DNA from 2 places in the Streptomyces sp. CWNU-52B genome. Region 1 is predicted to be linked to the other one. Evidence: predicted binding sites of a transcription regulator. Region 1 holds the regulator's gene; the other holds the start of a gene.
What was found. Region 1 encodes HspR, which represses chaperone genes until heat shock. Its sites were predicted from a motif close to TTGAGNNNNNNNNNCTCAA; they were not measured.

Region 1 (4,148 bases):
CCACCGCCAGGCCGCGGCCGCCGACCCCCAACGGCCGGACGGTCACCACCGCGGCCACGACGACCGCCAGCGTGACGGCCCGGTGCAGTCGAAAATCGTGACGGGCCACGCCCCGGGGGCCGGGGGAACTCGCGGAGGCGGACACGCCGCGACCATAGCCCACGGCTCCCTCGGTGCCCACGATCAGACGGCGCGGTCGAGGACGGCCGCGGCGGGACGCTCACCCGCGGGGAGCTGCGGCTCGCGCTCCGCCCGGCGGCTCCGGACGAATATCGTGGCCAGGCGCGTGACCACCTCGGTGAGCGCCATCAGCACGAACGCGGCGACCCAGGCGTCGATGGTGGTGATGTCATGGGTGACGCTGAACCGCGCCACGTCGTCGGCGCCGCCGTGGTCGACCCACAGCTGGAAGCCCATGCGCGCGCCCATGCCGAGCACCCACAGGGCCGCCGAGACGGCGCCTGCCTTGATGAACAGGTGTCCGCCGGCGCCGCGGATCCGGGTGTAGACACCACCGGCGACACCGAGCACGGCGCCGGCCCCGACCAGCGCTCCGATCAGCACCAGGTCGTTGCCCGCGGTCGGAATGGTGTGCAGGTAGTGGGAGGCCACGAAGGCCACGATCCCCATCGGGATCAGGTACGTCTTGAGATCCAGGCGGCCTTCCCGCAGCTGCCGGAAGACCACGAGCAGGAGGGCGATGTCGGTGATCCAGTCGGTGAATGTCATGCCCTCAAGCGTGCTGTCGCGGGGCCTCTCACGCCTGGACCCATGGGTGGAAGTAAGGGTGGAGTCCGGCCGCCCCTCAGGGCCCGCAGGACTCCACCCCCACCTCCGCCCTCGCCCCCACCTCCGCCAGGACCGTCCCTCAGGAACCGTCCTTCAGCGGATGTCGCTCCGGGCGTTCTCCGGCACCGTGATCTGCTTCTCGCCCCAGGCCATCCGCGTCGTCGCCGTGTAGTTCACCGTCGTGCCCGCGTCGAGGCCCGCCTCCTCGGCCCTGGCCGACGGCTCGGTCAGTACGAGCTGCTCGCAGAGCAGCTCGCCGGTGGACGGGTCCACCACCAGCCGCTGCTGCACGCCGCCCAACGGAGTCGACGCCGTTCCGGGGAAGGTGAAGCCGACGCCCTCGCGCCCCAGCGGATCGGTGACACGCCCCAGCCCCCGGACGCCGGGCAGCTCCGCCATCACCCGGTACGCGGCCGCCCGGACGGCGGGCTCCACCGGCATCGTGACGAGGCCGGCCGCCTGCCGCAGCACGTACGCCGTGCGGCCCGCACCGGCGTCGGCACCGCTGTCCTGCGCGTACAGCTTCTCCAGCTCCCGGCGCAGTTCCCCGCTGTCGGAGGGCAGTTCACGCAGGTCCTGGTAGGTGACGTTGCGCGGTCCGACGGCGTAGATCTTGTCGCCCGCGTCCGTCCGGATGACGCTCGGCCGGCCGCTTCCCATCGTGTACGCGAGCGTGCCGCCTCCAGGGTTCCCGGGAACCTCGGACTGCACCGTCCCGGGTGAGCCCGCGGCCCGCCAGCGCGCCTTGTCCGCGTCGGTGCGGGGAGCGGTCGAGTCGTCCAGACCGGTCACCATCAGGCTCCGGGTTCCGGGGCGCACGCCCACCGACCACTCCTCGGTCGACGTGGTGCGCACGGCGAAGAGCTGGTCCTTCGCCCCGACGATGTTCACGTCCTGGGACCGCGTGGTGGTCTGCCAGTACGTTCCCTCGGTGGCCGGCGTCTCCGCCTTCTTCGCCACGCTGAGCAGTTGGAGGCGGCCGTCCACGCGCACCTCACCCTTCTCGCCGGCGGCGGAGGAGGAGGACGAGGAGGGCTGCGGAGCCGCCCCCGGGCGCACCCCCAGGGGATCCTCGTCGAGCGTGCTGACGACCACCGCGGACGCCGCGACCGCCGCGAGAGCCACCGCGGTCCCCAGCGGCCGGATCCCGATCCGGAGCCGCCCCGGCGTCCGGGAGCGGGTCGCCTGACGGTCCGTCCGGCCGGCCATGATGCGGGCCAGGTCCTCGCGCTGCCGCGGGGAGTCCGCCAGCCCGGCCGGGTCGAGTGCGTCGGGCCGGGCGTCGGCCAGCAGCTTCATGACGTCGGGCCGCCCGGACCGTTCGAGGGTGTTCTTCATGTGAGTGCTCCTTTGCGGTCGGTGCGGCGCGCGGTCCGGACGAGTGGCGCGGAGTCCGCCCCCGGTATCCGTGCCGTGGGTGCCTGTGCCGTGTCTGTCTGTGCCGTGTCCGCCGGGTACGGGGACTCCAGGGCCTTCTCCAGACGGCGGCGGGCCCGGTGCAGCCGGACGGTCAGCGTCGCGGTGGTGCAGCCCAGGACCTTCGCGGCCTGCTTGGTGCTCAGCCCGTGCCAGGCGATGAGCGTCAGGAGCTCCCGGTCGGCCTCGGACAGGCTGGCCAGGGCCTGGAGCGCGGCCTCCCGGTCGGTCACGTCCGCCGCGAGGTCGGCGGCGTCGCTCCGGGCACCCCTGCTGACACGCTGCGCCTCCGCGGCGGCGAGGGCGTACTGGCGGCTGTCCCGGCGACGCAGCTCGCGCACCAGGTTGCGGGCGATTCCCAGGAGCCACGGCAGCGCGGGCTCCGAGATGTCCCGCACCCGCCGCCAGGCCACCGTGAACGTCTCGCTGGTGATGTCCTCCCCCACCTGCCGACCCACCAGGCTCGTCGCGTAGGCGAGAACACGCGGATAGCACTCCTCGTAGACGTCCCGGAAGTGTTGGGCATGTGTCATGCGCCGTCCCCTCACATCGGCTCACATCGGCTCTGTCACCAAGCAATGCGCGTGACGGCCCAGTTCTTACAGGGGGAGGTGAAATTCATGCGACGGATGATGCTGCGTGGTGATGCGACGGATGACGCGAGCACGCGAAGGGGCCCGGAGGTTCAGATGAACCTCCGGGCCCCTTCAGATGGTGTTCAGACGGTGCTTCAGTCCGTCGGCGGGCGCTTCGGCTTCGGGCGCCACACCACCAGCGCGCTCGTCTGCTGGACCTCCTGGTACGGGACCAGGTCGCGGCGGTACGAGGCGTGGACCGCCGCCTCGCGCTGCTGCATGGTCGCCGCCGCGCCCTCCAGGGCCGACTGCAGTTCCGCGACCCGGGACTGGAGTGCGGCGACCTGGTTCTCCAGCTCGATGATGCGCTTGATGCCGGCGAGGTTGATGCCCTCGTCCTGCGACAACTGCTGCACGGTGCGCAGCAGTTCGATGTCGCGGGCCGAGTAACGCCGACCGCGCCCGGCCGTGCGGTCCGGGGAGACCAGGCCGAGGCGGTCGTACTGACGCAGCGTCTGCGGGTGCAGGCCCGAGAGCTGGGCGGCCACCGAGATGACGTACACCGGTGTTTCTTCCGTCAGCTCATAGGCCCTGCCGGTGAATGAGTTCTGCCGACGGCGTCCGGGTGCGTCCATGGTGTCCTCATGCTCCCTTCGCTGCCTCGAACAGCTCAGCCCGCGGATCCTCCTCCGCGGTCGCCTCGCGATACGCCTCCAGCGCGTCACGAGCCTTCCCCGTCACGTCCCCGGGGACACTCACCTCGACGGTGACGAGCAGATCCCCGCGGCTGCCGTCCTTGCGGACCGCGCCCTTGCCACGGGCGCGCATCGTACGGCCGTTGGGCGTGCCCGGTGGCAGTTTCAGGGTGACCGGAGGGCCGCCGAGCGTGGGCACGCGGACCTCGCCGCCGAGCGCCGCCTCCACGAAGGTGACGGGCACGGTGACGGTGAGGTTGTCGCCCTTGCGGCCGAACACCGGGTGCGAGTCCACATGCACGGTGACGTACAGGTCGCCCGCAGGACCGCCCCGTTCGCCCGGCGCTCCCTTGCCGCGCAGCCGGATGCGCTGGCTGTCCGACACCCCCGCGGGGATACGGACCTGCATGGTCCGGGACGACTTGGCGCGCCCCGAGCCCTTGCAGACCGCGCACGCGTGCTCCGCGATCAGGCCGCGGCCCTTGCAGTCGGGGCACGGGTCGGTCAGCGAGAAACCGCCGCCCGAACCGCGCGCCACCTGGCCGGTCCCGACGCAGGTCGGGCACACCCGCGGTGTGCCGTTCTTGTCGCCGGTGCCCGAACAGGCCTTGCAGGGGGACTGCGAGGTCATCCGGAGCGGAACGGTCGCGCCGTCCACCGCCTCCGTGAAACT
Region 2 (4,148 bases), on a different contig from region 1:
GTGCGCGGTCAGCTCGGGCGGTGACACGTCGAGGTGCAGGTGGACGTCCGTACGGGTGTGGCTGCCGGACCCCGAGGCGATGCCCGCGCGCGCGGAGGCCACCATGTTGGCCTCCTTCAGCACACCGGACAGGTACGGCCACACCTCGAAGCGGCGCTTGCGCAGCGGTACGACGCCGTTGTCCAGGCGGGAGAGGTCAAGGAGCGTCTCCACCAGCCGGCCGAGCCGCTCGGTCTGCTTCAGGGCCGTACGCATGGTCTCGGGGTCGGCGGCCGAGACACCGTCCACCACGTTCTCCAGGACGGCCCGCAGGCCCGCGATGGGGGTGCGCAGCTCGTGCGAGACGTTCGCCACGAGCTCCTTGCGCTGCCGCTCCTGGGCCTCCAGGTCGTCCGCCATGCGGTTGATCGTCTGGGCCAGGTCGCCCAGCTCGTCGCGGCGGTCGGCGCCCTTGACCCGGCGCGTGTAGTCGCCGTGCGAGATGCCGCGCGCGACGGTGTTCATCTCGTCGAGCGGGGCGGTGATGGAGTGCGCCACGAACTGGGTGATCAGCAGCGTCGCGATCATCGAGAAGACCGTGATGAAGCGCAGCTCCGTCTCGGTGCGCACCGCGATCATCAGCAGACCGGTGGTGATGAAGACCGAGACGACGACGAGCGTGCCGAGTTTCGTCTTGATCGAGAAGGGCCGTACGTCACCCCAGGAGCCCGACCCTCCGGGGCCGGAGCCTGTCCCAGGGCCCGCGCCGGAGGCGGGACCGCCGGTGACTCCGGTGACCCGGGTGGCGGCGCCGGGTGCGGCGCTCGGACCGGGGCTCGGGGGCGTAACAGGACCGGGACCGTGGCCGACGCCGGTGGCCGTCGGGCCGGAAGCGGGGACCTCGTCCCCGGGTGCGGTGCCGGAGCCCGGCCTGTAAGCCGCTCCGGCGGTCGAAGCGGACCCGGAACTCGGCTCGGCGCCCGGCCCGTAAGGCGGACCAGGGGTTGTACCGGGGGGCGTACCGGGGTCGGTCCCGGGACCGGAAGCCGGCTCGGGAGCCGAACCGGAGCCCGGCCTGTGGCCCGGACCCGCTCCGGTGAGCAGCCCCGCGCCCGCCTTGACGCCCTTGCGCAGTACGCCGAGACCTCGCATCACATCCGCCCCCTCGATCAGGGTGCCCGACTCTAGGGCGTCGGGGTCTCCAGCGCGTAGCCCACGCCGTGCACCGTACGGATCCGCTCGGCGCCGATCTTCCGGCGCAGCGCCTTGATGTGGCTGTCCACGGTCCGGGTGCCCGAGGCGTCGGCCCAGTCCCAGACCTCGGCCAGCAGCTGCTCGCGCGAGAGGACCGCGCGCGGCGTGTTCGCCAGGCAGACCAGCAGGTCGAACTCGGTGGGCGTGAGGTGCACGTCCTCGGAGCGCACCCGTACCCGCCGCTGTGCGTGGTCGATCTCCAGCTCGCCGAGGCGCAGGATGCCGGAGCGCGGTGTGGACGCGGCCAGCGCGGCCCGCTCCACCCTGCGCAACAGCACGTGCACGCGCGCGGCCAGCTCACGCATCGAGAACGGCTTGGTCATGTAGTCGTCGGCGCCGACGCCGAGCCCGACCAGCATGTCCGTCTCGTCGTCGCGGGCGGTGAGCATCATCACCGGCACCGGACGGGCCGCCTGCACCCGTCGGCAGACCTCCAGGCCGTCGAAGCCCGGCAGCATGATGTCGAGGATGAGCAGGTCTGGCTGCCATGCCTCGGCCGTGTCCACGGCGGCCGGCCCGTCACCCGCTGTTTGCACGAGGAATCCCTCGGCGCGCAGTCGGGCGGCGATGGCGTCGACGATCGTCGGATCGTCCTCGACCACCAGCACCCGGCGCTGAGCGCCCGGCGTGGCCGCCGTGCCGTTGTGCGAGGTGTGTGTCTGCTCCATCGCCCGCCCCTGAGTGTGCTTTCCGGAACCAGTGGGGTGATCCCATGACTGCGCTTGACGCTTGAATGATCCGCGTCAGAGCAGCAGGGTACGGGCAGTGACCGCCGCTCGGCTATCCAGGTCTTACCGCGAGATGCACCGCGTCCGGAACGCCCCGGGCAACGGGGATCTCTTCGGTACGCACCCGTTGGAACCCGGCATTCCGCAAGGTTCTTGCGAAATCAGGCGAAGGTTTGGCCGACCAAACGGCCAGTACCCCCCCAGGTGTCAACACCCGTGCGCACGCGGCGAGTCCGGCCTGCGAGTACAGGCTCCCGTTGCCCTCCGTGACGGTCCACTCGGGGCCGTTGTCGATGTCGAGGCAGAGTACGTCGTACGTGTCGGATGTCTCATTGACGTACGTGACGAGATCGACCTCGACGACCTCCGTGCGCGGGTCGGTCAGCGCGTGGGCCGACAGCTCCGCGAGCGGCCCCGACCGGTGCCAGTCGATGATCGCCCGCTCCCGCTCGACGACCGCGATACGGCCCCAGCGCGGCTCGGCCGCCGCGTGGGCGAGGGAGAAGCCGACACCGAGGCCGCCGATCAGGACCCGCGGGCCCGTCCTGCCGTCCAGCGCGCCCAGGGCGGCGTCGACCAGCCGCCGTTCCGAGCGGCCGTCGGAGGTGTCCATGAGGAAGCAGCCGTTGGCGATGATCTGCAGCAGTCGGCCGTGCCGGCGCAGCACGACCTCGCCGTACGGGCCTTCGCGGCGGTCGAGGACTTCGGGGAGGCCGTGAGCAGCGTCGTACGGGGTGGTCATGGCCCCATCCTGGCAAGTTCGCCCTGACCGGGCAGCGGATTTGAGCCGCGCCCGGCCGCCCGGCTGTGGAGACGATCGCTCACAGCGAACAGCGCGGGGGGAACAATCAAGGGCTCACGTGCATTGAGTCGACATAGCTCAACTTGAATGCCGAAGGGGAGATCATGACTTTGACGTCCGAACCGCTCACTCTGCCCGTGCTGCCGCTCGACGACGAGGTCGTGCTGCCCGGCATGGTGGTGCCTCTGGACCTCAGCGACGCCGACGTACGCGCCGCGGTGGAGGCCGCACAGGCCGCCGCGCGCTCCAGTGGGGACAGCAAGCCACGGGTGCTGCTTGTTCCGCGGATCGACGGCACGTACGCGAACACGGGGGTGCTCGGCACGGTCGAGCAGGTGGGACGCCTCGCCGACGGCGACCCCGGCGCCCTGATCCGCGGCCGCGACAGGGTGCGGGTCGGCGCCGGTACGACCGGTCCCGGCGCGGCGCTGTGGGTGGAGGGTGTCCAGGTCGAGGAGACCGTCCCGGACCCGCTGCCCGGCTCCGTGACCGAGCTGGTCAAGGAGTACAAGGCGCTGGCCACCAGCTGGCTGAAGAAGCGCGCCGCCTGGCAGGTCGTGGACCGCGTCCAGCAGATCGACGACGTGGCCACCCTCGCCGACAACTCCGGCTACTCGCCGTTCCTGACGACCGCCCAGAAGGTCGAGCTCCTGGAGACCGCCGACCCGGTGGCCCGGCTGAAGCTCGCCACCGAGCACCTGCGCGAGCACCTCGCCGAGCAGGACGTCGCCGAGTCCATCGCCAAGGACGTACAGGAAGGTGTGGACAAGCAGCAGCGTGAGTTCCTGCTGCGGCGGCAGCTGGAGGCCGTGCGCAAGGAGCTGCGCGAGCTGAACGGCGAGGCGGAGGGCGAGGAGTCCGACGACTACCGGGTGCGCGTCGAGTCCGCCGACCTCCCCGAGAAGGTCCGTGAGGCCGCGCTCAAGGAGGTCGAGAAGCTGGAGCGCTCCAGCGACCAGTCGCCCGAGGGCTCCTGGATCCGGACCTGGCTCGACACCGTGCTCGAACTCCCGTGGAACGACCGCACCGAGGACGAGTACGACATCCAGGGCGCCAAGGCGATCCTGGACGCCGAGCACGCCGGCCTGGACGACGTGAAGGAGCGCATCACCGAGTACCTGGCGGTCCGCAAGCGGCGCAACGACCGGGGGCTGGGTGTCGTGGGCGGGCGTCGTGGTGGCGCCGTGCTCGCGCTCGTCGGGCCGCCCGGCGTCGGCAAGACCTCGCTCGGCGAGTCCGTCGCCCACGCGATGGGCCGCAAGTTCGTCCGGGTCGCCCTCGGCGGCGTACGGGACGAGGCGGAGATCCGCGGCCACCGGCGTACGTACGTCGGCGCGCTGCCCGGCCGGGTCGTGCGCGCCATCAAGGAGGCCGGGTCCATGAAC

Region 2: lon (endopeptidase La) is a predicted target of HspR. The motif match lies at 2,827-2,845, and genes of this name have one in related genera.

The regions. Positions count from the first base shown of each region.
Region 1 is NZ_JBLFJV010000016.1:279,341-283,488, reverse strand. Features, by position in the region: gene ACLVWQ_RS17385 (sensor histidine kinase) at 1-109, opposite strand, end outside; gene ACLVWQ_RS17380 (hypothetical protein) at 184-729, opposite strand; gene ACLVWQ_RS17375 (CU044_5270 family protein) at 883-2,127, opposite strand; gene ACLVWQ_RS17370 (RNA polymerase sigma factor) at 2,124-2,738, opposite strand; gene ACLVWQ_RS17365 (heat shock protein transcriptional repressor HspR) at 2,936-3,415, opposite strand; gene dnaJ (molecular chaperone DnaJ) at 3,423-4,148, opposite strand, start outside.
Region 2 is NZ_JBLFJV010000006.1:296,249-300,396, forward strand. Features, by position in the region: gene ACLVWQ_RS08720 (ATP-binding protein) at 1-678, opposite strand, end outside; gene ACLVWQ_RS08725 (response regulator transcription factor) at 1,164-1,901, opposite strand; gene ACLVWQ_RS08730 (spermidine synthase) at 2,014-2,703, opposite strand; gene lon (endopeptidase La) at 2,868-4,148, shown strand, end outside.